Regions from separate parts of the Cytobacillus sp. GQ23 genome, predicted to be linked through region 2. Evidence: riboswitches for the same ligand, from Rfam matches in the RefSeq annotation. Region 2 holds a riboswitch; each other region holds the start of a gene.
The links. Region 2 has a riboswitch for thiamine pyrophosphate ahead of AC6CHU_RS23260 (thiamine phosphate synthase). Riboswitches for the same ligand answer to the same signal wherever they lie in the genome.
Positions count from the first base shown of each region.

Region 1 (7,908 bases), on a different contig from region 2:
CAGGCATGCTTTTGGAATTGGCTGAAAGGCACCATCTTGATTTGGCTAAAAGCATTATGGTAGGCGATCATGAGCGGGACATTGAGGCAGGGAAGAAAGCCGGCTGTAAAACTGTTTTTATCGGCTCAGAGCAAACAAGTGCAGATATCCAGGCTTCATCACTTCTAGAGGCAGTAGAGGACATTTTAGAAATGCTTAAATAAAAGAGTAAAAGCCGCTTCCGCGAAAGGTGGAAACGGCTTGTTTAGAAGATTAGCGTGCTCCGCCAAGCTGCTGCTCAGCCATTTGCACAAGGCGCTTCGTAATTTCTCCGCCTACAGATCCATTTCCTCTTGAAGATGTTTCCGGGCCAAGGTTCACACCGAATTCTGTTGCAATTTCATACTTCATTTGATCAATTGCCTGACTGACTCCTGATACTAAAAGCTGATTAGAATTGCTGTTTCTTGCCATGTAAATCATCTCCTTGGTGTAGTTTTCTTGTTTGTTACAATTATAGCTTTAGGAGAGCAAATAAGATTTATTCATAGTTGTTTATGGTACTTTATGGTAATTTTTTGAATCTGCAAATGCGGGTATGGGACTGTGCGCATATAAATACGGGCTATTCGCACAAAAAAAATTTGTTGCGCACATAAAATGGCTTCTTCCGCACACAAAAAAGATTCTATCCGCACAGAAATCAAAATTGCCAGCTAAAGTTCGCCATTATAAAGCTGGAGAAACCCGAAAAGCCAAGAGATATAGGCACTGACCAATATTGCTCCTATAAAGAAGGCCAAACAAGCCCAATCTTTCCAGGAAACAGAGACTTTATGATAAAAATCCCGGTTTTTATCTCCGGTAAACCCTTTTGATTCCATTGCCATGGCTGTCCTCTCAGCTTTACGGATCGCTCCGGCAAGCAGGGGAACTGTATACCTCTTAAGCTCTGCCATTTTTTCCGGGAGTGTCCTGGCTTTGGGTACTCCCCTGATCCGGTGTGAACTTCTGATGATCTCGAATTCTTCTTTCATTAATGGCAGGAATCGATAGCCTGCCATGATTCCATATGCAAGCTTTGGAGAGAGCCGGCATTGCTGCATTAAACTGAGCAGAAATGCTGTCGGCTTTGTGGTTAAAATGAACAGAAGGGACAGAGAAGTAAAGCTTAACACCCTCATTCCAAGGGAAAGGGCACGCAGAAGGCCCTCCTCAGTCAATGTGAAGATCCCCCATGCCCATAATAGGGTTTCCCCTTCAATCGCTTTAGAAAAAATCAAAGCTGACCAAATATATATGACAGCCATGAAGATAAATGGCGAGAAAAGCAGAATCCATCTTTTGAATGAAACTCTTCCTAAAATAAAGGTGGCTGCTGCCGTTATCACTAAGGTCAGAAAAGGTGTAACCGGGTCAAAAAAAATCGATAGAAGTAATACACAGACTATCACAGTGAATGCTTTAATGCTTGGGTTTAATTCATGTAAGAACAAGTTTTTCCCTCCCTGCAATGGACCCGATATCATTCCTGAGTTTTTCAATGTATGGAACCTTTAAGGAAGCAGTCTTCAGAATGTCCTCTTTTTTCCATAATGCATCAGGCAAACCATCGTAAATCTTCTCTCCTTCTGAAAGAACAATCACTTTGTCCGCATATGAATGGATGATTTCCATGTCATGTGTGATCATCACCACGGATCCGCCGCTTTGGATCTTTGCTTCCATTAGCTTCATAAGCTCACCGCACGTCCTGGCATCCTGTCCAAAGGTCGGCTCATCGAGGAGGAGAAGATCCTGGTTATACACAAGCATCGATGCAACACTAAGCCGCCGTTTTTGCCCCTGGCTTAAGGAAAAGGGATGCATGTCAGCGCACCGCAGCAAGTCCACTTGAAGCAGTGCAGCCTGAACTGATTCTTTAATATCACCATCAGGAATCTGCTGTATTTTTAAACTGAATGCAATTTCATCATAGACAGAATCAGCAATAAATTGGTGTTCGGGGTTTTGAAAAACATAACCTAATTTCTGTCTTAGCTCCTGCTCCTTCCACTGGGAAAGGGGACTGTCATAAAAGAGAATATTGCCTTTGGAAGGAGTATAAAGTCCAGCCAAGAGTCTTGAAAGCGTTGTTTTTCCTGATCCATTTGAGCCGGCAATGGCCACAAATTCACCTTTTTTAACAGAAAAACTAATATCTTTTAGCAAATCTTTCCCAGCTTTATAAAAGGATAGATTCTCTGCGGATAGAATAATTTGTTCTTCAGGAGCTTGGTGATTTTTCTTCCTGTTATCTAAAACCTGAAGTGCACCAATGGGATTCTCAAATCCGGCGATTAATTTCTCATCAGTCAACGGAAGTTTTTCCCCTTTATAAATACCTGCTTTTTTCCCTGAAAGGCCTGCTTTTACCGAACTTGGCAGCCAGATGCCCTCAAGCAGAAATTCTTCTGCATATTGATTAAAGCATTCTTCAGTGCTTCCATTAAATAATAGTTCGCCTTCTCTGTTTAGGACTGCGCAGCGGTCGGTCAAATCAATCCAATCATCCAGCCTGTGTTCGATTATTAGAAGGGAGAATGATCTCTTCTCTTTAAGCTCTTTAATGATGCGGGTAAGTTCATAGCTTGAAGCCGGATCCAGGTTTGCTGTCGGTTCGTCTAAAATCAGGAGATCCGGTTTCAATGACAATACACATGCCAGTGCAAGCTTTTGCTTCTGGCCCCCGGAAAGGGTGTGAATTGGGGCATATTTATATGGCAAAAGATGAACAAGCTCCAATGCTTCATCAATCTTATTCCCGATTTCTTCATGCGGCGTTTTCAAATTCTCAAGTCCAAATGCCAGCTCATCCTCGACTGTGGTCATGCAAAATTGGCTTTCAGGGTCCTGAAACACAATTCCAATGTGCTGATTAATTTCACCAGGGCCGAATTCCTCCAGCCTCTTTCCTTTGAATGAAATGATCCCGTCCAATTCGCCATCTGCGGCCTCGGGATACAATTTATTTAAGCAGAAAGCAAGTGTGCTTTTTCCCGAGCCGCTGGGTCCCAATAATAGAACTGCTTCCCCTGCATTAAGGCTGAATTGCATATTTTTAAAAATGGGCTTTTTCACATCTTCATACCTGAATGTAAGCTGCTCTGTTTTTAATATGTTCTGTTTATGCTGTAATGCCATTTTCCGGTTTTCCCCTTTTCAGCTCTTTGCCAATAGGAAAGCTGTTTAATGCTCCGGTCTTTGCAAGGCTTTCGCTCAGCCATTTGCCCATCAAGCCTGCCAGTAAAGCACCGCTGACCATCCTTACACAAAACATCGCCATTACATAACCGGGTGAGAGGGCCGCATAGCCGGAAATGAAATAGCCCCAAATAAAGCTTGTAACAGAAGAGCCCATGCCGGCAGCAATTAAGACCCATGTCCGGTAATTATTCCATTTCGTGGCCGCAAAAACAGCTTCCGCTCCAATCCCCTGAATCATGCCCGACAGAATCAGGCGGGGACCGACAGCATTGCCGATCATGACTTCAATGGCTGCAGCGATGGTTTCCGATAAGAAAGCTGCCCCGGGTTTTCTGATTATGTACGCTGCGAGAATTGAAACAATAAACCAAATGCCAAAAATAAAATCATATCCAATTAAGCCGAACATTGCATATAGCACATTGCCAAATTGCATGAATATCAGGTATACAACTGCAAACACGACAGCGAGTACAGACAGGACAATGACTTCACGAAGCTTCCACTTTTCAAGCATATTATTCAGCCCCCTTTTTGGATGGGCTATTGGCAGACATATTCACCGTCATAACAATATGGGTGGAATTGCTTTTCTTACAGTTTTCAAAAGCGTCCTCCAGAGTTTTAAAAACAGAGTGTGCATCCCCGTCTAATCTTGAAGCATAATGCACCCCTTTTGTAAAAGTTCCCTGATTCATTGCAAGCTCGACCTGATCCATAATGACATTCATGTATTCAGGAATCCCCATCGGATAAAGGGCGAACTGGACCGCAACTTCCTGGCTGATACCTGCTGCTGATTCTTCATTTGCCAATTCCTCATTCTCAGCAAGATAAGCATCTCCTGCAGTATCACCAGGACATCCATTTGAAAAAGTTCCGTTAAATACTACATGGTCACCATGCTTAACAGCTTGAAGATAAATAGCTTTAACCACATCGAAAACATGAATGGACCTGCCTCGCACACAGGTGCTAACATCATCTGTTTCCATCCAAACCTTGCTCGTATCCACTTCTTTTAAAGCTGATAAAATAATATCCGCAAACCTGTCAGTCATGGGATAAATTGAAAATCTGCACCCTGTAATTTCACTGGTTCCACATAAAAAATTTTCCTGCATTTTGCCATCCTCCTAGTATTAATGAAAAGTTTTTTTCGTAAGGTTTGCTGCTGTTTTTTGAATTACTTACTGTGTTGATAGTATCGACAGGTGCAAGGCTCCTTCGGGAGCATATGTGCAAGCACACCGCCTGCCCGCGATTCGCTGGGAAATCAACGACAATATACATGAGCCAAAAACAACAAATTTTACAAAAACAGCCTGGTTAAAATAAAAAAACTGCATTCCCAATAGGAAATGCAGTTGAATGTTATCAATACACTAAAATGATAGCCGTTCACCTGCACTTCCCCACGCTGGTATTATCCAGATCGGGTAATAAGAGTCAGAACGGATTGTTCTTCTCAGCCAAAAAGCTCCCCTAGTGCAAAACTTGGATATGCAGTTTTTAATGACTCCATCTTAATACGGAGAATCCAAATTGTAAATGACTATTTATAATTCTTTTATTCAAATAATCTATGAAAACAGTTAAACACCTTCACTAACACAGGCAATCAACGAAAAAATTTCTGCATTGTCCATGTCATGTTCTAATCCAGTCCCTCCCTTCATAAAAGTGTAATAGGACAATTTTACACCGAGAATAGGGGGCAAATCGGATGATATACAGAATGCTTGCTTTAAACATAGACGGAACACTACTCCAATCAAATGGAAGACTTCATAAATCAACAAAAGAAGCAATTGAATATGTGCAGCAAAAGGGAATTTATGTAACACTTGTCACATCCAGAAGCTTTCCTTCCGCGAAGAAAGTGGCTAAAGCATTGAAATCCAATTCTTTGCTGGTTACACACAGGGGGGCATATATTGCAGCTTCCCAGGAAAAGCCTATATTTGTAAAAAGGATTCAGGAAGATGAAACGTTTGAAATCGTGCGCCTGCTTGAAGGCTTTACCTGTCAAATCAGGCTGGTGCACGAAAAATATTCCCTTGCAAACAAAACGAAGCTTAATACCAATATGCTTGCAAAAACAGTTTTTACAACGGGTGATCCCATTTTTTATTCCCAGCAATTTGTGGATTCTTTAAGTGAGACTATTTTAGATGAGCCGGTTACGCCGCCGAAAATCGAAGTGTACTTTGAAGATAAGGAAGACCTTGAGGATGCTAAGACAGCCATTTGGGGCATGTTTGAAAATGTAGAAGTCTTAAAACTGAACGATCTGAGGATGGACATTGTTCCTGCAGGGGTCTCAAAACTGAATGGGCTTCTCTATTTATGTGAGCATCTTGGGATTTCCAGAAATCAAATGGTCGTCATAGGAGACTCTGAAGATGATCTGGAAATGATTGAAGCAGCAGGATTGGGTGTGGCAATGGGCAATGCTCCGGCAGAAGTAAAAAAAGCAGCGGACTGGCTGACGCGATCAAATGATCAGAACGGCGTAAGCTACATGGTTAAAGAACATTTCCGTAAACAGCATCCAATCGATTTCCTGAAGAAAATGAATCTATTAAAATAAAATTCAATGAATGAGAGCCCGATTAGTAATTCGGCTCTTTTTTTAGTTAGCGATAGTATAGAAACCATATCAGTAACCTATAGGATTCACTTTCCTGATATTGACCTTGTTTCCCCATTTATGTACACTAGAAGGAGTTTGCCAACATGAATAAATAGACTATGCAGCTGCCGTCATTGAGATAAAACACCGGCAGATTTATTATATTTTTAAAAAAAGGTGATCGATTTGAACATTTCAATTTTAGGCATACAGGATGAACGATTCCATCGGCCGCTTCGGCTGATAGGGAACCTCTTTTTTGAAGAATGTGAAGTGGTGCTTGGTGAGAATGATGCAGCAGATCTGATCATTTCTTTTCAAATTGAGCATGGAGAACGCATTAAAGCCGCTGCAGAGATTACTGATAAAAATAGCAATAAACTTACAGCTGATTTTGAAAAAGAGTTCATTCCGGCTGAGTCAGAAAAAGAGAATTTCAAACAAATCAAGAATGCAGTATCTCATGTATACCTGACTGTTTTGCAGGACTGGACGGGCATTACGCAGAAGTGGGGAATTCTGACTGGGGTACGTCCCACAAAATTGCTTCACCGTGCCATGCAGAATCAGACACCTCTTAAGGAAGCACATCAGCAGCTGAAGGAAGAGTACCTGATTACAGATGAGAAAATCCAGCTTATGCAGAATATTGTAGACCGGCAGCTCGCTGTCGTGCCGGATCTTTATGACTTGAAAAATGAGGTAAGCATATATATCGGCATTCCGTTCTGTCCGACAAAGTGCGCGTACTGTACTTTTCCTGCATATGCGATTAATGGCAGACAGGGTTCTGTCAACTCATTTCTTGGCGGCCTTCATTTTGAAATGCGCAAAATGGGAGAGTGGCTGAAAGAATATAATGTAAAAATTACCACTGTCTATTATGGCGGAGGGACTCCAACAAGCATTACAGCTGAAGAGATGGATATGCTTTATGAGGAAATGTATGAATCTTTTCCAGATGTAGAAAACATTCGGGAGGTCACCGTGGAAGCAGGCCGTCCGGATACAATCACACCTGAAAAGCTTGAAGTGCTGAAAAAATGGAATATTGACAGAATCAGCATCAATCCCCAGTCCTATATTCAGGAGACACTGAAAGCTATTGGACGCCACCATACAGTGGAAGAAACCGTAGATAAGTTCCACCTTGCCCGCGATATGGGAATGAATAACATTAATATGGATCTGATTATCGGACTCCCTGGAGAAGGTGTACCGGAATTTGCACATACATTGGATGAAACAGAGAAATTAATGCCGGAATCCCTGACAGTTCATACTTTATCCTTTAAACGTGCTTCGGAAATGACGAGGAATAAGCAAAAATATAAAGTTGCTGAGCGGGAAGAAATTGAAAGAATGATGGACATGGCTGAGGATTGGACTAAAAAGCATAATTACCATCCCTATTACCTATACCGTCAGAAAAATATCCTTGGCAATCTTGAGAATGTCGGCTATGCTCTTCCGAATCAGGAAAGCATCTATAATATTATGATTATGGAAGAACAGCAGACAATCATCGGGCTTGGATGCGGGGCTTCCAGTAAGTTCATTGACCCAGAGACAGGAAAAATTACTCATTTTGCTAACCCGAAAGATCCAAAATCCTATAATGACAGTTTTAAGCATTATACAGATGAGAAATTGAAAATATTAAAAGAGTTATTTAATAAACACGAATCCCTTGCTGAATAGGCGGGGGTTTTTCTTATGGGAATATTTTAGAAAATTAAGAAAATATTAAAGGGATTTTGTGAAAATAAAGAGAATGAATTAGGTAAAAGATCATAGAACTCTATGATCTTAAATGTAAGCGTTTTCTAAAAGGGGGAATTGTAATGATGATGCAAACACCTTTGACTATGACGCAAATGATCAAGCGGGCAGAAAAGTATTTTCCAAAAAAAACGGTCGTTTCAAGAACAGCCGGCGGAATTCAGAGATTTACATATAAGGAGATTGCAGTACGAACCAGAAAGCTGGCAGAGAGTCTCCAAAAGCTGGGAGTGGAGAGAGGGGATAAGGTCGGGACACTGGCATGG
Region 1 covers NZ_JCAXER010000015.1:37,454-45,361, forward strand. Annotated here, with positions in the region: gene AC6CHU_RS13780 (D-glycero-alpha-D-manno-heptose-1,7-bisphosphate 7-phosphatase) at 1-203, shown strand, start outside; gene AC6CHU_RS13785 (alpha/beta-type small acid-soluble spore protein) at 253-453, opposite strand; gene AC6CHU_RS13790 (energy-coupling factor transporter transmembrane component T family protein) at 696-1,475, opposite strand; gene AC6CHU_RS13795 (ABC transporter ATP-binding protein) at 1,462-3,162, opposite strand; gene AC6CHU_RS13800 (ECF transporter S component) at 3,146-3,742, opposite strand; gene AC6CHU_RS13805 (YkoF family thiamine/hydroxymethylpyrimidine-binding protein) at 3,744-4,349, opposite strand; TPP riboswitch at 4,621-4,722, opposite strand; gene AC6CHU_RS13810 (Cof-type HAD-IIB family hydrolase) at 4,952-5,818, shown strand; gene AC6CHU_RS13815 (coproporphyrinogen III oxidase) at 6,047-7,561, shown strand; gene AC6CHU_RS13820 (long-chain fatty acid--CoA ligase) at 7,708-7,908, shown strand, end outside.
Region 1: linked by a shared signal. The riboswitch ahead of AC6CHU_RS13805 (YkoF family thiamine/hydroxymethylpyrimidine-binding protein) and the one ahead of AC6CHU_RS23260 (thiamine phosphate synthase) in region 2 are both predicted to bind thiamine pyrophosphate.

Region 2 (7,908 bases):
CAGGGCGTGTTTTTCCATTAGCTTTAGCTGTCCTTCTTTACCAATCGGAGAAAATAACATTTGGCGGGAGTATCGCTCCTTCAACTAAAGACCGTTCCTTCCACCGGACTGCTTGCTGCTGCATAACGTTTTTTAGGCATCCGTCCTGCTTCATACCCCAGTCTTCCTGCTTCGATAGCGAGTTTCATAGCTTTTGCCATTTTTACAGGATCATCGGCAGAGGAAACAGCCGTATTTAATAACACTCCATCTGCACCCAGCTCCATTGCCAATGCTGCATCTGCCGGGCTCCCAATTCCGGCATCCACAATAATCGGCACAGCAGCCTGCTCTGTAATAAATTGAAGATTAATAGGATTAATGATTCCCTGCCCTGACCCAATTGGCGAAGCACATGGCATGACTGCATGGCAGCCTAGTTCTTCAAGCTTTCGCGCAAGGACGACATCATCAGAAGTATAAGGAAGGACAATAAATCCCTCGTCCAATAGAATCTCCGCTGCTCTTATTGTTTCAATTGGATTTGGAAGAAGCGTTTTGCTGCATCCAATTACCTCAACCTTAATCATGTCACAGAGCCCGGAAGCTTTGGATAGCCTTGCTATTCGGACAGCCTCCTCAGCTGTACTCGCTCCTGCCGTATTAGGGAGTAATTTATATTTTTTTAAATCCAGCTTTTCTAAAAAGTTGGGCTGGTTTGCTTCGAAAATGTTCATACGGCGTACGGCAAACGTAAGCACCTCTGTTTCTGAAGCTTCCACAGCTTCCTTTTGCACATCAAAGTTTGGATATTTTCCTGTCCCAAGCAGCAGCCTGGAGCTAAATTCATACGGTCCAATTTTCAACATATCATCCGCCTCCTACAAAGTGTACAATTTCGATTCGATCCCCATCTGATAAAACCGTTTCAGCATACGCAGATTTGTCCAAAATATGCTGGTTTAACTCGACAATGACTACCTTTTTTTCCAAATGAAAGTGCTCGAGCAAAAGTGAAACTGATTGAACTGACTTCGGCAGCAGCACAGCATCACCATTAATGACAATATTCATATAACCACCCCTTTTGACGATTGGTCTAAATATTCAAGGCGGGACAGCTCAAACGGGTTAGGCTTCTCCGTCCTGCCTTCGAGGATGTCTGCCATCAGCTCTCCTGTTGCCGGAGCGAGGAGGATCCCATTGCGGAAATGCCCCGCTGCAATATATAACCCATCAATGACTGGATGTTGTCCCAAAAAAGGCTGCCCATCAGCCGATTGCGGGCGAATTCCTGTCCAGGCTCGTTCCCATTCTGCATTCGCGATATCCGGCACCAGGTTTTGAGCCTTTTCCATCAGCTGGGAAATACCCTCAACGGTCACCTTTTCATCAAATGAGTTTGCTTTAACCGTTGCCCCAACTACCAGCCTTCCGGATTGCTTGGGAACGATATAACATCCGTGTGAAAAGATCGTCCCTTGTACAAGCGTTTTATCAGCCTTGACCGAGAAGCACTCGCCTTTAACCGGAATAATGGGCAGCACAAGGCCCGTTCTTTCAAGAATCTCCCTGCTCCAGGCACCGGAAGCAACGATAACGGAATCAGCCAGAAATTCTCCCTGGCTGGTTCTAACCCCATACACCCTTTCACCTTTTAAAATAAAATCTGTTACCTGTGTATACTCAAAAATTTCTGCGCCGAGGGTCATTGAAGCTTTTGCAAAGGCAAGGGATAATTCATATGCCTGTACCTGTCCATCATTCGGTATATACATCGCACCCCTTAATTTGGCTGATACGAATGGTTCACGTTTAATCAGGTCATCAATGGAAAACCATTCGGCATCCTCTCCCGCTTTTTGCTGGCTTTCTACTAATCTTTTTAAACTCATCTCCTCTGCAATATTATCTGCCACTCTATATACACCCTTATTTTGATAGCCGATATGCACTTGTGATAACTCTTCCAGTTCAGGAATCAGGGTCCGGTACATGGAGCGGCTTTTGCATGCGAGCTGGAACAGCGGGCCGTCTTCGGTCAGTTCCGTTTGCGCTCCTAAAATTCCAGCAGCCGCCCCGGAAGCCTTACCAGCTATTTTTCCCTTATCCAAAACAGCCACTTTATACCCTCTTTTTGCCAGTTGAAAAGCAATGGAGCTGCCATTAATGCCTCCGCCGATTATAACGGCGTCAAACCTTTTCCTCATCATATCCCCTCCTCATTTAACATTTTTGAAAAGAGCTTTGCTGCCTCCGCAGGCTCCTTTGCCTGCAATATCCCTGACATGACAGCAATGCCATCTGCCCCTGCCTCCAGGACTTCAAGTACGTTCTCTGGTTTAATGCCTCCAATTGCCAATACCGGAATGTCTACTGCCTTTTTTAGAGCCTCCAAAGACCCCGTGCCCCTTGGCGGGATTCCCTTCTTGGAGTCTGTTTCGAATATATGCCCATACAGGAGATAATCAGCCCCCTGTTTGGCAGCCTCTTCAGCAGCCTCAAGTGAATGTACAGAACAGCCGACAGGTACATCCGGAAAACGCATTTTTACAATATCAGCCGGCAGACTGTGATAAGCAAGATGCACACCCGCTTTAAACGCCCAGGCAACATCGGCGCGATCATTTATAATGATTTTTCTAACTGGAATACCCTTTTTAAGAAGGTGCTCTGCTGCTTCATATAACTCCCTTGATGTTCGATGTTTTTCCCTTAAATGAAAGCGATCCGTAAAGGGTTCAAGTTCAACTGCCATTTCAGCGAAGGCCACTGGAGATAGCTTTCCATCAGATATAACATGCAGCTGTTTTTTCATAGCAGTCGCCCCTAAGTTTTTTAGATTTTTTTGCAATAAAAAACCACCTTCTAAATAGAAAGCGGGGGTATGAGCCATAGAATTCAGACCCGATCCTCCACTTCCCTACGCTGGTATTTTAGCCAGATCAGGTTCCAAGGGTCTTAAAGCCTTTGCTTTAATCTCAGCCTTCAAACAGGCACCCCCAGCGGATATCATTCTATTAAACTATAAAAAGACTACTGATAAATGTTTCCACCGGCCTTATTAAATTCCTCAGCTTTTTCTTCCATGCCCTTCTGTATCGATTCGCTGGTTCCAATCTGATGCTCTTTTGCATAATTCCGGATATCCTGCGAAATTCTCATGCTGCAGAATTTTGGCCCGCACATGGAGCAGAAATGAGCGGTTTTTGCCCCTTCAGCCGGAAGGGTTTCATCATGGAATTCCAATGCCCGCTCAGGATCCAATGAGAGGTTGAATTGATCTCTCCAGCGGAATTCAAAACGGGCTTTTGACAGGGCATCGTCCCTTTTTTGCGCACCAGGATGCCCCTTTGCCAAATCTGCTGCATGAGCGGCAATTTTATACGTAATGACGCCTTCACGCACATCGTCTCTATTTGGCAAACCCAAATGTTCTTTAGGGGTGACATAGCAAAGCATCGCTGTTCCATACCAGCCTATCATGGCAGCCCCGATGGCAGAGGTAATATGATCATAGCCCGGAGCTATATCTGTCGTAAGAGGCCCAAGCGTGTAGAATGGTGCTTCTTTACAGATTTCCAATTGCTTATCCATATTCTCCTTGATTAAATGCATGGGAACATGGCCGGGTCCCTCGACCATTACCTGCACATCGTGATCCCAGGCAATTTTCGTCAGCTCACCAAGTGTTTCGAGCTCCGCAAACTGAGCCTCGTCATTTGCATCTGCAATCGATCCCGGCCGGAGTCCATCCCCTAAGGAGAAGGCCACATCATAAGCTTTCATGATTTCGCAGATTTCTTCAAAGTGTGTATATAAAAAGTTCTCTTTATGATGGTGCAGACACCATTGGGCCATGATGGACCCGCCTCTGGACACAATTCCAGTCAGCCTTTTGGCAGTAAGCGGTACATAACGCAAAAGGACACCTGCATGTATTGTAAAATAATCAACACCCTGCTCTGCCTGTTCGATTAACGTATCCCTATACACTTCCCATGTGAGGTCCTCAGCAATTCCATTCACCTTCTCCAAAGCTTGATATATCGGCACCGTCCCAACAGGAACAGCAGAATTTCTGATAATCCATTCACGTGTTGTGTGAATATTTTTGCCAGTTGATAGATCCATAATTGTATCTGCTCCCCAGCGTGTGGCCCATGTCATCTTCTCAACCTCTTCTTCAATAGAAGATGAGACTGCTGAGTTTCCAATGTTCGCATTAATCTTCACATGGAAATTCCGTCCGATTATCATTGGCTCTGTCTCAGGATGATTGATATTAGAAGGAATAATGGCACGTCCTCTCGCTACTTCGGACCGAACAAATTCCGGTTCCATATTTTCCCGAATAGCTATAAACTCCATCTCCGGTGTTATGATCCCTTTTTTTGCATAGTGAAGCTGGGTGACATTTTTCCCTTTTATTGCTTTCAGTGGCTTGCGGGATAGACATGGAAAAAGTTTATGATTAGCACGCGGATCATCTTCATTAAGGTAGCCGTTGTCCTCGGGCTTTATTTTCCGCCCATCATATTCTTCTACATCTTCGCGTTCTTGAATCCACCGGCTTCTTATAGGAGGAAGCCCTTTTTTTAGATTTGCCGTATGCTGAGGGTCTGTATAAGGGCCGCTCGTATCATAGACGCGAACCGGCTCATTTACTTGCTGACCAAAACTTCCGGTGGTGGGACTTAATTCTATCTCACGCATCGGAACCTTTATGTCAGGTCTCGATCCTTCCACATAGATTTTCCTGCTGCCAGTAAAGCTCGACATAATAGAAATACTTTCATGATTTAATGAACTTGCAGTCATTGTTATCTCTCCCTTATTCAAAAATATAGGGACGAGACCTGGAACCGGGAAGTGCCGGATATGTAAAAAAGCCGGTCCACATAATGATGGACCGGCTTAACCGCAGATGTCTTTGCACAAAGAAACTTTTGCACATTCTAACTTCCCCACGCTGGTATAATCCAGATCAGGTCCAAAGAGTCAAGAAACTTTAGCGCGTTTCTCTCTCAGCCCAAGCTATTGGGCACCCCTAGTTATTACTATTTAATTCTACTTTAGTATACATAATTCAGAAAACAAATAAAAGGTATTTCTGCAAACGTGAATCAAAAAGCTTTCACCTTTTCACGCATGGATCCTTCTCCTAAATGCCCTGCGGCATTTCTGATTAGACATTCAAATTCTAAAAAAAACATAAAAACGCCTGACATAAGCAGACGTTTTTCCATAAATTTAAGATGTGCAGCATCATTTAATTCTCTTCTGAACCCCCTTCGTTCATATCCAGATTCTCTTCACCCTGTGGAGATTCTTCATTCATTCCGGGATCCTGCATTTCACTATCTTCCTTATTGTTTTCATCCATTTGATTATCTTCCAATTCTACATCTTCGGTTTCCGGCGGCGGCTCCTGCTCATCTGTTCCGCACCCTGCCAACAATAATCCTGCACCTAATGGGACTGAAAGCAAAAGCTTCTTATAATTCATGTGTTTTCATCTCCTTTGGCAGTATTATGTTTCTTTAAGACCTTACCCTTTTGGCAGGATTACAAACTTGACATCCTATCATCCGATTAAATTCCTGATTCAGGCAAATACTAACCCTGCCACAACTACTGGAGGACGAAGAATGAAAATGCTTTTCTCCCTTATATTATTTAGCATCCTGGGAATGCCTTTATACAGCGGACAGCATGCAAAATATGAACAATGGAATCAGCAGGGTCTTTCTGAAGGATATCACGGCCATGTGGAAGAACGCATAGAAGAACCATATAAGCATATTCAATTGCTGGGCATTAATGATTTCCATGGGCAGCTGAATGTCACTCGTCTGGTCAACGGCAGGCCAGCAGGACGTGCTGATTACCTTGCTGCCTATTTACGTAAGCGTGCTGCTGAAAATGAAAATACCCTTTTGCTTCATGCTGGGGACATGATTGGAGCCAGCCCGCCGGTATCTGCGCTTCTGAGGGATGAACCGACTATTGAATTTTTGAATAGGATGGGGTTTGATATCGGCACGATTGGCAATCATGAATTCGACCGGGGTTCTGATGAGCTGCTTCGCCTGCTGACAGGCAGCAGCCCTTCTGCAGGAAAAGATTACTCTGGATCCCAATTCCCATGGATTGCAGCCAATGTCATAAATCAAAAGTCAGGTAAACCCTTCCTTCCTCCCTATAAGATCATAAACATTAGCGGCATCCCAATTGGATTTATCGGAGTCATCATGAGAGAAACACCAGCTATAACAGCACCTGACAGTGTGAAAGATTTAATCTTCACTGATGAAGCTGAAGCCATCAACAAATATGCCCGAGAACTTCAAAAACAAGGTGTAAGAGCCATTGTAGTATTAGCACATGTTCCAGGCGAATCCAGACCAAATGGACAACAAGCCAGTGGCCAGCTGATTGATTTGGCACATCTAGTGGGTGATGAAGTAGATGTCATTTTTGGAGGACACAGCCATACTTATCTGAACAGTGTTGTAGATGGTAAACTCCTGGTCCAGGCCTATTCATACGGCACAGCCTTTTCTGATGTAGATATAGAAATAGATCCGCAGTCAAAGGATATTGTCCGCAAACACGCAGAAATTGTAACTGTTTATCAGGATCGGATCGAGCCTGCAAGCGATATAACCAGGATAATCGATCGGTATGAAAAAAAGGTAGAATCTGCTGTAAACAGATATATTGGCACTGCTGCTATTCCAATCACGGCCGAACAAAACATAAGCGGTGAATCAGCCTTGGGCAATCTTATTGCTGATTCTCAGCGGTCAGCAATGAACACAGACTTCGCTTTTACCAATCCGGAAGGAATCCGCGCAGACATTGATGCCGGCCGTGTTACCTGGGGAAATTTATTTGGGGTCCTTCCCTTCAGTAATCTGCTTGTCAAAATGGACCTGACTGGCAGCCAAATCCGTGAGGTCCTCAATCAGCAATGGCAGCCTAATATAACTAGAATTCTACAGATATCCGGAATTACTTATACTTGGGATGACAGCAGGCCTAAAGGTGAAAAAGTAATAGATATATACCTTCCGGACGGAGCAAAACTCGAACCGGCCAAGATCTATTCGGTCACTGTAAATACTTATCTCGCTAATGGAGGAGATAATTTCACCGTATTTCTAAATGGGATAAATAGAGTGACTGGCCCCAACGATATTGATGCACTGGAGAAGTATATTCAGCAGCTCCCGCAGCCGTTTAGTTACGCGATTGATGGACGCATAAAAAGAATGAATTAAAAGGACAGTCATGGCGACTGTCCTTTTTCTTGTCCATTTGATACTAATAGCAGGATCTGACTCATATCTTTTCAATAGGATTAAACATGAAAGGAATGGGATAATGAAAAAATATATTTATTTTCTCATGCTGTTCGGCGTTTTCTTTCCCTTTTTTCATAAGACAGCCATTGTTTATGACAACTGGAGATTGTGCACTACTGCTTCTAAATTAATCGGGATCAGGCTATATGGACTGGATTCCATGAGAAATCTCCTTATTTCAGCACTGGCGGCCCTCGCTGCTTTCTTTTTCACACAGCTATTTATAAGATGGGACAGCAAAAATAAAATCTAGCTTTATCACTATTCATATATAGTAAATTGAGGTTTAGTCGGGTGATCAATGACAAGTGCGTCTTTTGGAAATTTTAATAGCTTTTGAAAAAGTGCAAGATCACCAATACAGCCAACTGTCATTATCGCTCCCAGGATTGATAATCCGGGCATATTAAGGACAATTCCAAGAACAAGCGGACCTAAGCCAGTTGGAATGAATGGCAGCAATAAAACCTTTTTCATTTGCTGAACAGTCACTGGCTGTTTGGCATGAGCATAAGCAGCACCTATTTTCCAATTGACTCCCCAGTCTAATTCCTTCCAG
Region 2 covers NZ_JCAXER010000037.1:8,625-16,532, reverse strand. Annotated here, with positions in the region: gene AC6CHU_RS23280 (MoeB/ThiF family adenylyltransferase) at 1-84, opposite strand, end outside; gene AC6CHU_RS23275 (thiazole synthase) at 81-848, opposite strand; gene thiS (sulfur carrier protein ThiS) at 850-1,053, opposite strand; gene thiO (glycine oxidase ThiO) at 1,050-2,189, opposite strand; gene AC6CHU_RS23260 (thiamine phosphate synthase) at 2,189-2,797, opposite strand; TPP riboswitch at 2,883-2,993, opposite strand; gene thiC (phosphomethylpyrimidine synthase ThiC) at 3,016-4,800, opposite strand; TPP riboswitch at 4,927-5,041, opposite strand; gene AC6CHU_RS23250 (hypothetical protein) at 5,252-5,488, opposite strand; gene AC6CHU_RS23245 (bifunctional metallophosphatase/5'-nucleotidase) at 5,631-7,265, shown strand; gene AC6CHU_RS23240 (hypothetical protein) at 7,369-7,602, shown strand; gene AC6CHU_RS23235 (DUF3267 domain-containing protein) at 7,611-7,908, opposite strand, start outside.

Region 3 (7,908 bases), on a different contig from region 2:
AGCCGCCGCGCCATTCATACTTTGTGCAATAGTAGCATAGCTGGCCTGATGCTTCAGCCTTATCGGAAGTAACAGTATTAATCTGAGCCGCTTCTTTAATCAGCTGAGTTTTTTTCATTTCTACTTCTGTTAAATAATCAGTAAAGGCAACGTCTTTTGATATATCTATTTTGGTCTCTTCCTCAGACTTCAGGTCTTTTACATAAAATGCCTGATCCTCAATGAGCCTGCTGTAATCAACCAGCCGCACTTTTAATTCCTTTCCGGACTCTAATGAGAAAGAAAGGAGAGAGGAGAAATTTACGAGAGCTTTTTCATTTAGGAATATATTTTTTTCATTGTATTCAATTTCATATTGCACTGTCCAGCCATATTGCATTCCCTTATCATCGATAAGAGCTTTTGGCTTGGTAGCTGCATCTTTTAAGATAGAGGATTTGAATTCCTTATACTCATCAGATTTTAAAACGGCTTTCATGAAATCCTTCTCAGTCGAAATTGCCGATTTGCTTTTGGGCTGTGCAGAAACATTGCCCGAGAAAACTAGTAAAATAGTCAATAATAAGAAAATATACTTTTTCATCACATACCTCCTAAAAGTATTGTCCAATATAAGATTAACCCATATTTCCAAAATTAGGAATGGTGCGAAGTGATTATATTTATCTAGTATATTTTCTCTAAAAAAACCGTCTTATTGTAAATGTTTTAATCAATATTATAAAAGGCTTTTGTATTATCATTCAGCTTCTTAAGGGCACTGCTGAAAGTAATTTCTTTTAGTTCAGCAAAGACACTGATCGAATGGGCCATCATGGCCGGATGGGCAGGTTTGTTTTTAAAAGGGCCATCAAATTCCCATGGACCGTCTGTTTCGGCCATCAATTTATCGATAGGGAAATCCCGTACAAGGAGCTGTATTTCTTTTTCGTACACAATATCAGGTGTAAAGGAGATATAATATCCATTTGAAACCAGCCTGCTTATGGCTGCGGTGTCACCTTTAAACCAGTGGAAATGAGCCTTTTTAATTGAGTGCTTTTCCAATAAATTGCATACAGTCGGTGCATCATCATAAATTGCATGAAGGGCAATAGGCTTATCCCATTCTTTTGCAAGCTTAATGAATTCTTCGAGAAGTTCAATATACCCGCCAAGCTGCTTTACTCCTTCAGATTTTAAATAGTATGGAAGGCCAACCTCGCCAACAGCAGCCATTTGCTCTTTGTGAATCTTCATCCAGCTGAAAAGCTCTGAAATTTCATGATCACTGGGCAGTGCCTGTTCAGGATGAAAACCAAAGGCAGGTTTAACAAAAGGATAAATTTCCGAAAGAGCAAGGTTTCGTTTACAGGAGGCTAAATCGCTTGAAACTGTTACAAGGGATAGCTGAAATGGCAGCTCATTAAACATTCTTTCTAAATCCATATGACTATATTTATCAAGGTGAATATGGGAATCAATATATTTATCCATGCTCCTGCCTCCTAATGGTTTTTCAGCGCATGATGGATACTTCTTTTGCAGGCAAGGAATTCCTCATTGAGAAGAAGTTCCTCCACCCTTGGCCTGTTAAAGGGTACCACATATTCATTCATTACTTTAGCAGGCTTACTGCTCAGGACCAAAATTCGATCAGACAAGTAAAGGGCTTCTTCAATATTATGTGTTACAAACAGGATTGTCGGTTTATGCTCGTTCCAAATATCAAGAAGCCATTTTTGCATATCATGGCGGGTGAGCTCGTCTAAAGCTGAAAAAGGTTCATCCAGCAATATGATCGGCTGCGGGCTCAATAATGCCCGGATAAAGGCAGCCCTTTGTTTCATTCCTCCCGACAATTCATGAGGATATGCATTTTCATAGTCGCCGAGTCCTGCTTTTTGAAGCATGTTTCTGGCCGTTTCCGGATCGGCTTTTCCCATAATTTCCTGGCCAAGCTTAACATTCTGGAGGATGGTTCTCCATGGCATCAGGGAAGGTGTCTGGGGCATATAGCTAATTGAACCGCGTTTTCCGCTGATTTCTGTATTCCCAAGCTTAATGGAACCTTCATCTGGCAGGAGCATACCGCCAATCAGGTTGAATATAGTGCTTTTTCCGCTGCCGGATGGACCAAGAATCGAAACAAATTCACCTTCATTTACTTGAAAGCTTAAATTGTTTAATACTTGATTGGAATCAAAACTTTTCGATATAGAATTAACCGATAATTGTATCATTTCCTGCCACTCTCCTGGGACTTCCATTTAATAAGCAAACGTTCAGCCAGTAAAATGGCTCCAAAAAGGAGCAAACTTAACAGCATAATCGCAAAAATGGCTACAAAAACACGGTCTGTCCGAAATGAGGAAGAGGCTAGGGTCATATAAACCCCTATTCCGGCTTTAGCTCCAAGCCATTCAGATATGACAGCACCCATCACACTATAGGTTGCAGAGATTTTTAGGCCTGAAAATAAAGATGGAAGGGAATGGGGGAGCTCCAGCTTCCAAAATAGCTGTCCGCTGCTCGCCCCTGCCATCAGCATATAATGCCTGAGTTCTCCCGGTGTTTGCCGAAAACCATCCAATGCTGCAACAGTAATCGGGAAGAAGCATACCAGCGTAATGACAATAAGCTTTGGCAGTATGCCAAATCCGAACCATACAACCAGTAAAGGAGCCAGAACAATTATTGGCACATTTTGAGAAAGGATAAGAAGCGGGTAAACAGACTCCCTAATAAAAGGCAATAAATGCAGTATCACAGCTGTTAGTAATCCAATGACAGTGCCTATGCCAAATCCCCATAGTGAAAGCAGGATTGTCGATTGAAGATGCAGGCGGAAGCCCTCCCAGCCTAAAAACGCCTCCTGAATAATGTCTGTCGGGGGAGGAAGCAGCCAAGATGGGACATCTGCCAGATTCACCGCCAGCTCCCAAAAAATGAATAAAAGAAGGAGAACCGCTGCCGGCCTCCATCCTTTTCTGACTGCACTGATCATGAACGGTACTTCTCCGTTAAATCACTCATTTGAATTCCAGCAGGCTGATATAGGATCTTAACCTGTGAAATGACATTGCTGCTTCCTTTTTCAATCATTTTTCTGTTCATGTCAGCAATGATTTTTAATAAATGTTCTAAATCGCCTTCCATCGTTGTTTCCAGGGGATGAACTTCGTATTTAACACCCGATTGCTGAATGACACTGATTGCTTCATCAACATATGGTATAACATTTTCCCCATCTTTTGTTTTTGGTATGATTTGAATGCTTACAAGTGCGTTTGCCATTTTATAAACTCCCCTTATTCCGGCAGGAAGTCATTTGTAAATGCTTTGCCGGCATCTAATTCTTTTTCTAAAAGACCATTTTCATGCATCCAGTGTGCATAGTTTTCCCAGACTTCAAGCTTTTGTTCTCCCCATCTGGAAGCATCATCCTGATAGCGCGGAGATAGCCACTCCTGGCTCTTTTTGACCAAGTCACTGTCAAGGTCAGGAGCATGCTTTAACAAAATATCAGCTGCTTCGCCAGGTTCGTTGATTGCAAATTCATATCCTTTGGCTGCTGCTTTTACAAATGCTTTGACAGTCTCCGGATCATCTGCAATCATTTTTTCACTAGTTGCCAGTACAGGCGTGTAGTAATCCAGTTTATCAGAGTAGTCTGTAAGGTAGACCATATTAATCTTTTCCCCTCGAAGCTCAGCTTCTACACCTGTCCATCCGTAATAAATCCATGCGAAGTCTATATCTCTTTTAACGGCTGTAAAAAAGTCTGCATCTCCCATGTTCACAATTGACACTTTATCGACATCAGCATTTTCCTTTTTCATTAGAGAGTCAATTACTGATTTTTCTACAGGTGCCCCCCAGCCGCCATAAGTTTTTCCTTCAAAATCTTTCGGCGATTTAATATTTTTTTCAGCAGGGGATGCAAAACCGGAAGTATTGTGCTGAATGACAGCAGCTATTGAAACCAGTGGCACACCCTGTACCCGCGCTTCCGTAATGCTTTCCTGATAGCTGACACCGAAATCTGCCTTGCCTGATGCGGTCAATTGATCTGCTCCTGCCTCACCTGGCATGATGATTTCGACATCAAGTCCTTCTTCTTTAAAATAGCCTTTTTCCTTTGCGGCGTATAAGCCGGTATGATTGGTATTGGGTGTCCAATCCAGAACGACAGTAACCTTTTTCAATTCTTGTTTGCTGCCTGCATCTTCTTTTCCAGTCTGGCCGCTGCCGGCACATCCGGTAAGCAGCAGAAGAAGCGCAGAAATAGCAGCTATACATTTTTTCATAATGAAACCTCCAAAAGCTTTTATGTAGTAAGGAAAGTGGGTATTAGTCTGCCCTGAAAATTAAAAAACGCCCCGGCATAATACCGGGACGCATATAAAAAAACATTTATGATGTTTAAGAATATGTTCCCTACGCCGGTATTAGCCAGATCAGGTTCAAAGGGTCAGCATCTTAAGGATGAAGTCTCAACCGGCACACCGGTTCCCCTACATTTCTTGCTATATAATTTTAACAGACATGAATACTTTCCATCATTATTATAGCAGACAATATAAAAAAGGACAGCATTTGAAATTTATTTCATTTCAATTGTCCTGCTGTCTTTCCAGGTTTTGAATTTCTCAAGCTCCCCTGATATTTGACTGACGGCAAAGCCCAGTACTGCTGCGTCATCCAAAATCCCCATTCCAATTAAAAAGTCTGGAACCAGGTCGATAGGGGAAACAAAGTATAGAATGGAAGCAATAATAAAGATAATTGATTTTTTGGAGATATGCCGGTAATCACCTTTTGACCATGCCCTGACTAAATCAATAAGCAGCTGAAACTTTTCCCATATATCATTTAATGAGGATTTGTTTTTATCTGCTTTAAGTGTCGCCTTTTTTAGCAGTCCTTTCGTTTTTTCGGGATCCTCTGCGTAGCGTTTTGCCCTGGAAGAAAATTTTTTATAGCCATCCTTATAGTCTTTCGTTTCTATTTCAGGCATAGCCATCACTCCTATATTGATAATTCGGGTAAACAGTTATAATTCTATTATTTACCGCATACGTGACATGACATAAACATTTAACCTGAAGAAAAAAATGGAAATAAGCATTAAGCTGTATCAATATATTTAGTGGGAGCTGGTATTTATGATTGAAAAATGGCTGAAGGAATCAAAATATACAGTAATACTAACTGGAGCAGGGATGTCAACGGAAAGCGGGCTGCCTGATTTCAGGTCAGCCAACAATGGATTATGGAACGGGAAAGATCCTGGAAAAATTGCCAGTACGGAAGCATTAAATCAAAATGTGAATGAATTTATAGATTTTTATCGGCACAGGGTAATCGGACTGAAAGAGTGTAATCCTCATAAAGGCCATTATATTCTTGCTGATTGGGAAAAGAGAGGCATGATAAAGAGTATTATAACTCAAAACGTTGATGGATTTCATCGGCTTGCTGGCAGTAAAAATGTATCAGAGCTTCATGGTAATCTGCAGACACTCCACTGCCAGGAATGTAAAGAAGTGTTCCCAAGCGAGGGTTATTTGCATGGGCATACTCAATGTAATTGCGGGGGAATGCTTCGTCCTTCAGTAGTTCTGTTTGGAGAAATGCTGCCGGAGCAGGCATTAGATTTTGCGGCAGATGAATCAGACAAGGCAGAACTATTTATTGTACTGGGATCATCCTTGACTGTGACCCCGGCAAATCAGTTTCCGCTGATAGCGAAACAAAACGGAGCAAAACTGGTGATAATTAATATGGAACCCACTGATTTTGACTTTTATGCAGATGAAGTAATCCATGACCGCAAAATTGGTGACGTACTCGAAGAACTAGATGGCCTTTTAACAGCGGGAGAATGAGTATCTTATAATAAGTCTCGTACTATGATTTTTTGAGCAAGTCCCCTATAATAGACAGTGAACATGATTACTACCGCTTCAAGCGATATGATATATAAGGAGTGTTCAGCATGTTATCAAACATCGGAATTCCAGGCTTAATTCTCATCCTCGTTCTGGCTCTTATTATTTTTGGGCCTAAAAAACTTCCCGAAATAGGGAGAGCATTCGGGGAAACTTTAAAGGAATTTAAGAAATCTACTCGTGATCTCACTAAAGATGATGACGATGATAAAAGAAAATAGCCTACCGGTTTAGAACCGGCTTTGCAGACGATTGGTCTCAAAGCCGGTTTTTCTTTTTTATGGCTTCCAAACGGTGTGAATGGGTATATAAAACAAGGAAAAGAAAAAACAGTTGACTGACATGTATATACAAGATAAAATGAAAGCGTAAACAGATCATGTATATACAAGTTGCTTTGGTTTATATTTATCAAAATTGAGGACCATAAATAAGCACCTTATAACTGTTTTTTTCTTTTATTTGAAAACGGTAACAGGAGGAGAGCGAAGAATGGCTACAAATAAAGAGTCAGCAGAGCAAATCGTAGAAGCTATCGGGGGCAAAGATAATATCGCTGCGGCCACTCATTGTGTAACACGGCTGCGTTTTGCCTTAAAAGATGAAGGCAAAGTCAATAAAGAAAAACTTGAAAATATTGATATAGTGAAAGGGTCCTTCTTCACCAATGGACAATTCCAGGTTGTAATCGGACAAGGCCTCGTTGATAAAGTATATAAAGAAATGACAGAGGCTACCGGAATTGGCGAATCGTCAAAGGAAGAGACCAAAAGTGCTGCTGCCGAAAACTTAAATCCCTTGCAGCGCGGCATTAAAACACTTGCCGATATTTTTATTCCTATCCTGCCAGCTATCGTAACAGCTGGTTTGCTGATGGGAATCAACAACATTATGACTGCGCCAGGTATTTTCTTTGATGAAAAGTCGTTTGTTGAAGTTTATACAAACTGGGCTGATCTGGCTGCGATCATTAACCTGATTGCCAATACTGCTTTCGTATTCCTACCCGGTTTGATTGGATGGAGTGCTGTTAACAGGTTTGGCGGAAGTCCGCTTCTGGGTATTGTGCTTGGTTTGATGCTCGTGCACCCGGATCTTTTAAATGCATGGGGCTATGGTGCTGCAGAGGAAGTTCCAAAGTGGAATTTATTTGGTTTTGAAATTGAGAAAGTAGGTTACCAGGGTCAGGTATTGCCGGTATTATTTGCTTCATATGTGTTGGCTAAGATAGAAGTATTCCTGAGAAAAAGAATTCCTGATGCTTTTCAGCTTCTGACTGTTGCACCGATTGCATTATTAGTAACAGGATTTCTTTCTTTTATTGCCATTGGACCAATTACTTTTACAATCGGCAGCTGGATTACAAATGGTGTTGTCGGAATCTTTGATGCTGTTCCGGCACTTGGAGGATTAATTTATGGGGGGTTATATGCACCGCTTGTAATCACTGGCATGCATCATACTTTCCTTGCTGTTGATTTGCAGTTAATCGGCAGCATTGGCGGCACGTTTTTATGGCCTATGGTTGCATTGTCTAATATTGCACAGGGTTCCGCAGCTTTTGCCATGATGCTGCTTAGCAGAGGAAATGAAAAGCTGAAAGGTCTTGCGCTTACATCTTCAATATCAGCATGGCTGGGCGTTACCGAGCCGGCTATGTTTGGGGTAAATCTTCGCTTTAAGTATCCGTTCTTTGCAGCGATTATTGGGTCGGCGATTGCTGGCATATTCATCACTATTAATGGAGTTAAGGCACCGTCAATAGGTGTAGGCGGATTGCCGGCGTTCTTCTCCATCTTTGCGGAAAATTGGATTCCTTTCTTTATTGGAATGGGAATTGCACTCATAGTTCCGTTTCTATTAACTTTAGCTTTCTCAAAATTTAAAAAAGCCGAATAAACTTGAAGATGCCATGGGGTTCTATGATTCCATGGTATCACCATTTTTAGGCTTTCTCGAAATTTTATTATACCGG
Region 3 covers NZ_JCAXER010000014.1:18,703-26,610, reverse strand. Annotated here, with positions in the region: gene AC6CHU_RS13005 (hypothetical protein) at 1-583, opposite strand, end outside; gene AC6CHU_RS13000 (TatD family hydrolase) at 709-1,476, opposite strand; gene AC6CHU_RS12995 (ABC transporter ATP-binding protein) at 1,488-2,222, opposite strand; gene AC6CHU_RS12990 (ABC transporter permease) at 2,219-2,986, opposite strand; gene AC6CHU_RS12985 (thiamine-binding protein) at 2,983-3,276, opposite strand; gene AC6CHU_RS12980 (ABC transporter substrate-binding protein) at 3,291-4,289, opposite strand; TPP riboswitch at 4,400-4,508, opposite strand; gene AC6CHU_RS12975 (YkvA family protein) at 4,586-4,999, opposite strand; gene AC6CHU_RS12970 (NAD-dependent deacylase) at 5,148-5,870, shown strand; gene tatA (twin-arginine translocase TatA/TatE family subunit) at 5,981-6,154, shown strand; gene treP (PTS system trehalose-specific EIIBC component) at 6,426-7,832, shown strand.
Region 3: linked by a shared signal. The riboswitch ahead of AC6CHU_RS12980 (ABC transporter substrate-binding protein) and the one ahead of AC6CHU_RS23260 (thiamine phosphate synthase) in region 2 are both predicted to bind thiamine pyrophosphate.

Region 4 (7,908 bases), on a different contig from region 2:
TCGCAGGCTTCCTCCTTGTATTTGAATGGCACATTGGTGCAGCAGTCGCTGCGATCGGCATTTTCGCCGGTTTAATCATCCGTTCATTCGATTACAATGAAGGCTTCCATGTTAAAAAAGATGAAATCCATCGAATTGAAAATGCGTGGAGAAAAACAGAAGGAGAGGTGCACGATCATGTCAGCTAAAGTGGATACTTCCCTGCCCCTTGAATATCAGACTGAGCAGGACCGCATGAATATTCTCGGCTTCTGGGTTTTCCTTGGCGCTGAAATCGTTCTATTTGCCACTCTGTTCGGAGTATACGGTGTATTATATGAACGCTTTGCTGGAGGACCAACACATAAGGATATCTTTGTCATCAAGGATGTCATGATTCAGACAGTCCTCCTTTTAACAAGCAGCTTTACAATGGGCATCGCCATTTTTGAAATGCGCCGCCATAACCTGAAAGGGCTAATCACCTGGCTGGTGATTACCCTTGCTCTTGGCGCAGGCTTCCTGTTCATGGAAATCAATGAATTTGTCCATTATGCCCATGAAGGCGCAACGATGCAAACTAGTGCGTTCCTTTCGAGCTTATTCGTTTTGCTTGGAACACACGGTGCCCACGTTACATTGGGTATTGGCTGGGCTACTATGGTTATTATCCAGCTTTTAAAAAGAGGCCTTACCCCTACTACAGCAAGAAAAACGTTTATTATCGGCCTTTACTGGCATTTCCTTGATGTAGTCTGGATCTTTATCTTCACATTTGTTTATCTGAAAGGACTGGTGGCTTAAATGGAACATCATCAATCAAAAAGCTTCCCGATAAGCCATGTCATTGGATTTATTGTTTCTCTTGTGCTGACTTTTGCAGCAGCAGGAATTGCTTTATATACAAACCTCTCTTTTAAAGTGATTATGTGGATCATTGGCTCCCTGGCTGTCGTTCAGGCAGGAATGCAGCTGTTCATGTTCATGCACTTAAGAGAAGGTGAAGACGGCAAGACAAACTTAGTCAATATGATTTATGCGGTATTTATGGTTATTGTTATTGTAGTGGGTTCTATCTGGGTCTTAACTTCTGGACACGCTGCACATTAAATCAGCACATGCCCATCCTCCCAAAGCACCTTTACCTCGAGGGTGCAGGCGCTGGAGCAAGACAGTACAAAAAAACCGGTCTCCCCGTTGGAGGCCGGTTTTATTTGTATTGTCTGATTCCCTTGCTTCCCTTTGTCATTTCTTCCATCACATTGATAAAAAACCCGAATCCGAACAGCAGCATAGACGAAACCATAATACTTAAACCGATGGATAATACATACTCACCAGTGATACCGCTTACAAAAAAGCTTGAAATAAAAACAATAAATCCTATTACAATACCTGCTGCTGTACTATTTCGGAAAAAATGCAAAACGCGCTGCTGTTGAATTGTCATATTTTCATCCCCTTTTATTTAATATTCTAACTATGTTCACAAATTTGTCAAACTTTTTGTCACGAATTTGTCAAAATTATTTTTCAATAAAAAACGCCCTGCATAGGCTGCAGAGCGTTTTTCTACTGATATAGGTTTTTAATGTTCTCCAAATCTTCCTTTAGACTGCAAATTTCCTGACGGGTCAGCATAAGCGGCATTTGATCGTAAAGTGTAATTATTTGCCCTCCCTCATCTTCTTCATGAAGGGTAAGATAATTATACAGAGTTTCACATTGATGTTTGTTGAGGACCGACTGGGTATTGAAGCTTTTTACTTTTTGAATCTCAAAAGCACTGGTTTCCGCATCAAATACGCCAGTTATGATATTTCCCTGCAAAGTATTGGACAAGGTCTTCACTCCCCTTTTTTGAGTAATATACCCATTATTCAGAAGCAATTTCCTAATATATCAAAAAAACTTTGGAAATATCATTTAATTATAATTATATTCTGCAGCATAGTAATCAGATTTACTTTTTACCTAAAGTAAACCCTTCAAATAGCCTCCCGCCAAAGGGTTCAAGCACTTTATCAATCAGGATAACTATCTTTTCAATGTTATTTGTTTTATAAAACGAATCAAATGCTTCAACGAATTCGTCTGCAAGTTCTTTGTCGTGGTGAACTAATGAACGAACAAGCCATTTAGATGATCCAATCCATTTACGATTACTGCGAAGTATGAACTCACCCACTAACTCCCCGAGTTTACTTGCAATAAAAATTCCTTCTCCTCTGTTTTGGCATCCGATTAAATCATCTAGTGCATCTGTGATGAAATATCTCTTCAAATCGATGGTTTTTTTGATCATGCTTTTGGTCCTTGTTCCAGCAGTTCTTTCGCTTCTTTCTTTATGCCTGCTATAAGACCTGTATCTTTTAGTATCTTCCCTTCACTAACCATTCTTGGCATAGAAGGTTTTGCTTCTTTACAATCACTTTCAAAAAAGAAACGATAAGACGTTAAATTATGTACAAATAGTTCAATATTCCAGCCAAACTCAATGACCGATTCACGATAAGAAGAAACTAAATTATCATCAAAAATGACAAGATCTAAATCAGATGTTTCAGTTGCTTGTCCACGAACAACACTCCCAGCCAATAAAGCTCCCTGACAATTTGGAAAATGTCTTTCAACAAATTGGACGGCAGCTTCTATTGGTTCAGGTCTTTTTTTCATTTTATTTACTCCCTTATAAAGAATCTCACTCACAAACTATAATATTACATGAATTTTCCAAATATCTTGAATTGGAAAGTTTAATCCATTTGACAATAAAAAAGCAGACCAATCACTATGTAAATTAGTCTGCTGAATAAAGCTCTTATCGAATTCGTGGAAATATATCAAAGGAGTTATCAGGAGGCACTTTTGTGAGATTGAAGGCCTTCATCCGATTTTTGAATAATTAATCTTGGTGCCGACGAAATAATGAACACGGCCGCGATTGAGCAGAGAATGGCCGCTCCAAGCATGGTAGCCCCGTTAGCCAGGAAGGAAAAAAGAACCGGCGACATCCCTTTTGGCGCATAGCTTCCGAAGAAAAGAACACCTGCTATAAAATGCCAGAAATACCGGGCGAAGCTTCCGATAAATACTGCCACGACTACCCAGCCAAGCGCTTTCTTCCTGCTGCCGGTGCGCAGCTGATTTTGAATAACACGATAAAACAAGCCGGCAAAACCGATACAAGCAAATGCAACAAAATACTCAATAAATGCCTGAAGCGGAGTGGCAATCCAGGCATCTCCCATGGCGATCTGCAGTATCCCCCATAAGAGTCCTGCAATAAAGCTGACTTTAAATCCTCTTCTAAAGGCCAGAATAAAAATCGGAATCATCGCCACAGATATAGAAATGGATGGCGACAGCTTGATGGATGGCAGAAGATCAAGAATGATAGCGAATGCTGCAAAAAATGAAGCCTCTATCATTGCGATTAAGCTTAATTTCTTCATAAAAAAATCCCCCTTTAGTCTCGAGACGATACCCCAAGGGAGAATAAGCAGACAGAATAGTGCAACTGCCTTTTATTCCACATTCCTGCGCTAGCATTAACTAACAGGTTCAAAGGGTCAGAACAGCGGGCTGTTCACTCTCAGCGATATGCTCCCCTTGTGGCACGTTATTGAATTATTCGCTTTTAGTATATATGAAAGAATTAATGGTGAAAAGAAATTACTCCTCCTCTCCAAAAATATTTTGTTTATCCCACTTGCCTTTTCGATAATACATAAAGGCAATAACACTGCTAATGCCAAAACTGATCCCCATTCCTGCTGCAATTCCCTTATCCCCTATATACTTTGAAAATAGATAAGTTAAAGGATATCGGAGGATCCAGAATGAAATGATATTGAGGATAAGAACTTGAAACATGGCGCCTGAGGCTCTTACCACACCATTCAATACAAAATTAATGCCCAGGAGAGGATAGAAAAAAGCAATGATTTTCAAATATTCAGTGCCATAGTGTACTGATTCTTTATCCTGTATAAACAGGTGCACCCCATACTCTGCAAATAGGAACGTCCCCAAAGCAATGATAAACATGATGGCAAGATTGTAGAGGACTCCGTACAACGCTATTTGATGTACCCGTTCCCATCGATTTCCTCCTATATTTTGACCAGCCATACTATTGACTGCAGTCCCCAATGCCATGGCAGGAAGCATTATGATACTGTCGATCCGCTGTGCTGCACCAAACCCTGCAACGACGTCACTCCCAAAAGAAGTAACGACAGACATAATAGCCATAACGCCAGCCGATATGACAGTCATTTGGAGTCCTGAAGGAATGCCAAGCTTGAAGATCAGCACGGCCTCCTCTTTGTAAGGCCAAGATGGAATTGTAAAAGGCGCCAGCTTTTTGCGGAGTATGAATATCATGCCGATCATAAAGGCGACTCCCTGTGAAAGGATGGTTGCATAGGCGGCCCCATCAATGCCAAGCTGAAATACTGATATAAAAAGAGGATCGAGAATTGCATTTAACACGACAGCTATCAGCACAAAGTACAGGGGGCTTTTGCTGTCTCCGAGTGCTCTTAGTACAGTTCCTATAAAGTTATACCCGAATAAAAACAAAATACCAATGAAGTTAATCTGCAAATACGATGCAGCCTCTCCGGCCATTACGGCAGGTGTGCCCATGAAGGCCAGAATTCTTTCCGCAAGCAGGAATCCGGCTATTCCAAGAACAACCGACAAAATGGTCTGTATGACGGTAAAGGCATTTAAATAACGCTTAAGCCCCTCTGCCTGATCTCCGCCTTTTTGCTGGGATAGAATCGTTAATGCCGCATTGTTTATTCCAATGATAAATGAAAGTACTGTAAAGATTACAGTGCCTGAAATTGCAACAGCCCCCAATGCATCAGCTCCCAGCAGATTCCCAACCCACAGACTATCAATAAATTGATAGGAAACCTGCAGGAGATTAGTGAGCATTATGGGAGTTGAGAACAACAAGAGCTGTTTAAAAATATTTCCTTTTGTAAAGTCCTGCTGAGCCATTTTAACACCTTTTTCCCCTATATATTTCAATATTTTTATCAACAGAAATCGCTTATCCGCTTTTATTATTCACTATTTCACATTCAGTTTCCAATAAAATGGTTTGTACTAGACTTCCCCCCTGTCACATATCTTTCACATTTATTAACCCTTTGAACGCTGTTGTAGCACACTTTCTAATAAAGGATATTATTTTTCCATAATTTACAATGTTTAAAAAGAGTTAAACCCTTTTATTAACAATTTTAATTTCTTATAATGTAGGTATGTTCAATGAGGAGGGAATTGGTTGAAATCACTTTTAAAGAAGCCTTCGACGATTATAACTATTGCATTGGTAGTCACGGTGATTTTGGCGGCGGTTATTTGGACCGTACAAGCAGGAAATAAGGATGTGACAGTCCCGTTTTCTTCTGTGGAAAAAATTATTGCCTCCCAGGATGGAAAGATTGTTACAGTACAGGAATATAAAAATGGGAAACTGCTGATCACAGCTCCTGATGGCGAGTACATCTCTCATGTGCCTCCCAACAGTGATATGGTTGATAAATTAGTAGAAACCTATAATATTCAATATACATTCGCAGCCACAGGGCCCTATACACCTTGGATACTTGGCGGCATAGTCCTTTTGTTCATTGCCATAGGAATTTACCTGTTTAAGTCAGGAAAAGGCGGAATGGGCGCAACAAATACAATGAAGCAAAGTGTATCCAAGCCTAAAGCCCTTCCTGCCATTTCGCTTGAAGATGTAGGCGGAATTCAAGATGAAATGAAAGAGGAAATTATGCAGACTCTTTCGATTTTAAAAGAACCGGAGCGCTCATTAAAAATGGGCATTAAGCCTCCGAAAGGGATTCTTTTATACGGACCTCCCGGAACGGGAAAAACATTGCTGGCTCAGGCAATCGCCAAGGAATTGGGAGCCACATTTTTCTCAACAAGCGGTTCCGGGTTTAATGAATTATTTGTCGGTGTAGGAGCATCCCGAGTCAGAAACCTTTTCCAAAATGCCAGGAAGTATTCTCCTGCTGTCGTCTTTATTGACGAAGTAGATGCACTTGCAGGACGAAGAAAGCAGCATGGCGGAGAAGAAAGTGAAAAAACGTTAACTGAACTGCTGGTCCAGCTGGACGGCGGACACTCCAATGACGGAATATTATTTATTGCCGCCACGAACCGGAAGGATATGCTTGACGAAGCCTTCCTTCGTCCTGGACGGATTGACTTTTCTTTCAATGTCCCTCTTCCTGATACTAAGGGCCGGAGAGAGATCATAAATATTCATACACGAAATAGGCTGCTGGCTGAAGATGTCATGACAACTCTTGGCGATCTGGCAGAAAGCACTTCCGGTTTTTCAGGTGCTGATCTTCATTCCCTGTTCGAAACGGCAAGCCGCAGAGCTGTCCGGAACGGCCAGGAGATTATCTCAAAAGAAGATTTGGATTATGCGCTTGACCGCACTATCCTGGGAACCACCACCCGGGCTTTACAGGATGCCGGAACGAAGCAGCGGGTTGCCATTCATGAAGCTGGCCATGCTTTAGTGGCTGCTTTAACAAAACCGGGTTCCGTCCGGAAAGCAACCATCATTCCGCGTGGCGAAGCACTTGGGTATGTAGCTCCTATTCAAAAAGAACTTCATTTATCAACAACAAGTGAACTTCTTGACCAGGTAGCCATGATTCTCGCTGGCGGGGTAGCAGAACGAATGATACTTGGCGAACACAGCATTGGGGTAAGCGGCGATGTTAAACAAGCGAAGCATATCATCGAGCAAATGGTTGATACGGGGTTACTTGATAACGGATTTGAGCTTACTTTCAACAAAGGCCAAAAAGAAGCCAAAATGCAGGATCTTTTCCAGAAAGCATTGGAAAGATGCGAGTTAATTATTGCGAATCACCAGCCGCAATTTAAAGTCCTGGTAGAGGCCCTTCTTGAGAAGGAAACACTCGAAGGCAGTGAAGTACAGGAAATTGCAGGAGAATTAAAAACTGAATTGGTCATAGCGTAATGTGAAACCGGTCCTCTGAGGGCCGGTTTTTTTATGATAATAGGACATCGGAAATATATTAGGGTAATGTTAAGGATGCCAATTATTTTGAATACAAAAGTAAATAAATGCTTTTATATAAAGGATTCTTCCTCTCTTTTGTTTAATTATTAATATAGATAAAAAATGGAGGAATGGTACTTTTGTATGATTTTATTGCTGACCTGATATTTCACTTTCTGATTATGATGCTGATTCCTTTTATTCATAAAATCTCTTCTCAGTGGAGTGGACGATGGAAGACTTCTGTACCGTTTTTATCTGTTTTAATAATGGCCCTTTTCCTGACAATGACTTTTCCAGTAGAAATTACGGGCGGCCAATTTTTTAATCTGAAATTTATTCCTATTTTTGTCGCATTTTTTTATATTAGCTCGTTTGCAGGATTTTTTACAATATTTGTATTAATTACTTTAAAGGGGTTCCTTTCACCTGAAGATATCTGGATAGCGCTAATAAATTACACTATTATTTCCGTTCTCTTTTTCTATGCGGGAAAATTTTATAAGAACCGTACATTTGGACAAAAAGTCAGTATAGCTGCATTATTCTATCTTCCCATCACCATTACGAGGTTTGTTATTTTCCTCCAAAGGGATATAAACGAAGACGCTGTTTATTTATTATTGTTTTCTGCAGTTTCGATCATAACTCTTTCCATGATCATTTATCTGGTTGAAATGAATCTGCTTCAGGAACAAATAATGCAAAAGGTGAAAAATGCGGAAAAAATCAATGCAATCAGTCAGCTGGCCGCTTCTGTCGCCCATGAAATCAGAAATCCGATGACCACTGTAAAAGGGTTTTTGCAAATGATGAAGGATGAAAAAAATCTTACTGCGAATCAAAAGACG
Region 4 covers NZ_JCAXER010000024.1:68,610-76,517, forward strand. Annotated here, with positions in the region: gene qoxB (cytochrome aa3 quinol oxidase subunit I) at 1-188, shown strand, start outside; gene qoxC (cytochrome aa3 quinol oxidase subunit III) at 178-783, shown strand; gene qoxD (cytochrome aa3 quinol oxidase subunit IV) at 784-1,089, shown strand; gene AC6CHU_RS19215 (hypothetical protein) at 1,190-1,429, opposite strand; gene AC6CHU_RS19220 (hypothetical protein) at 1,552-1,821, opposite strand; gene AC6CHU_RS19225 (nucleotidyltransferase) at 1,943-2,284, opposite strand; gene AC6CHU_RS19230 (nucleotidyltransferase domain-containing protein) at 2,281-2,655, opposite strand; gene thiT (energy-coupled thiamine transporter ThiT) at 2,835-3,434, opposite strand; TPP riboswitch at 3,500-3,602, opposite strand; gene AC6CHU_RS19240 (MATE family efflux transporter) at 3,655-4,995, opposite strand; gene AC6CHU_RS19245 (AAA family ATPase) at 5,285-7,015, shown strand; gene AC6CHU_RS19250 (ATP-binding protein) at 7,189-7,908, shown strand, end outside.
Region 4: linked by a shared signal. The riboswitch ahead of thiT (energy-coupled thiamine transporter ThiT) and the one ahead of AC6CHU_RS23260 (thiamine phosphate synthase) in region 2 are both predicted to bind thiamine pyrophosphate.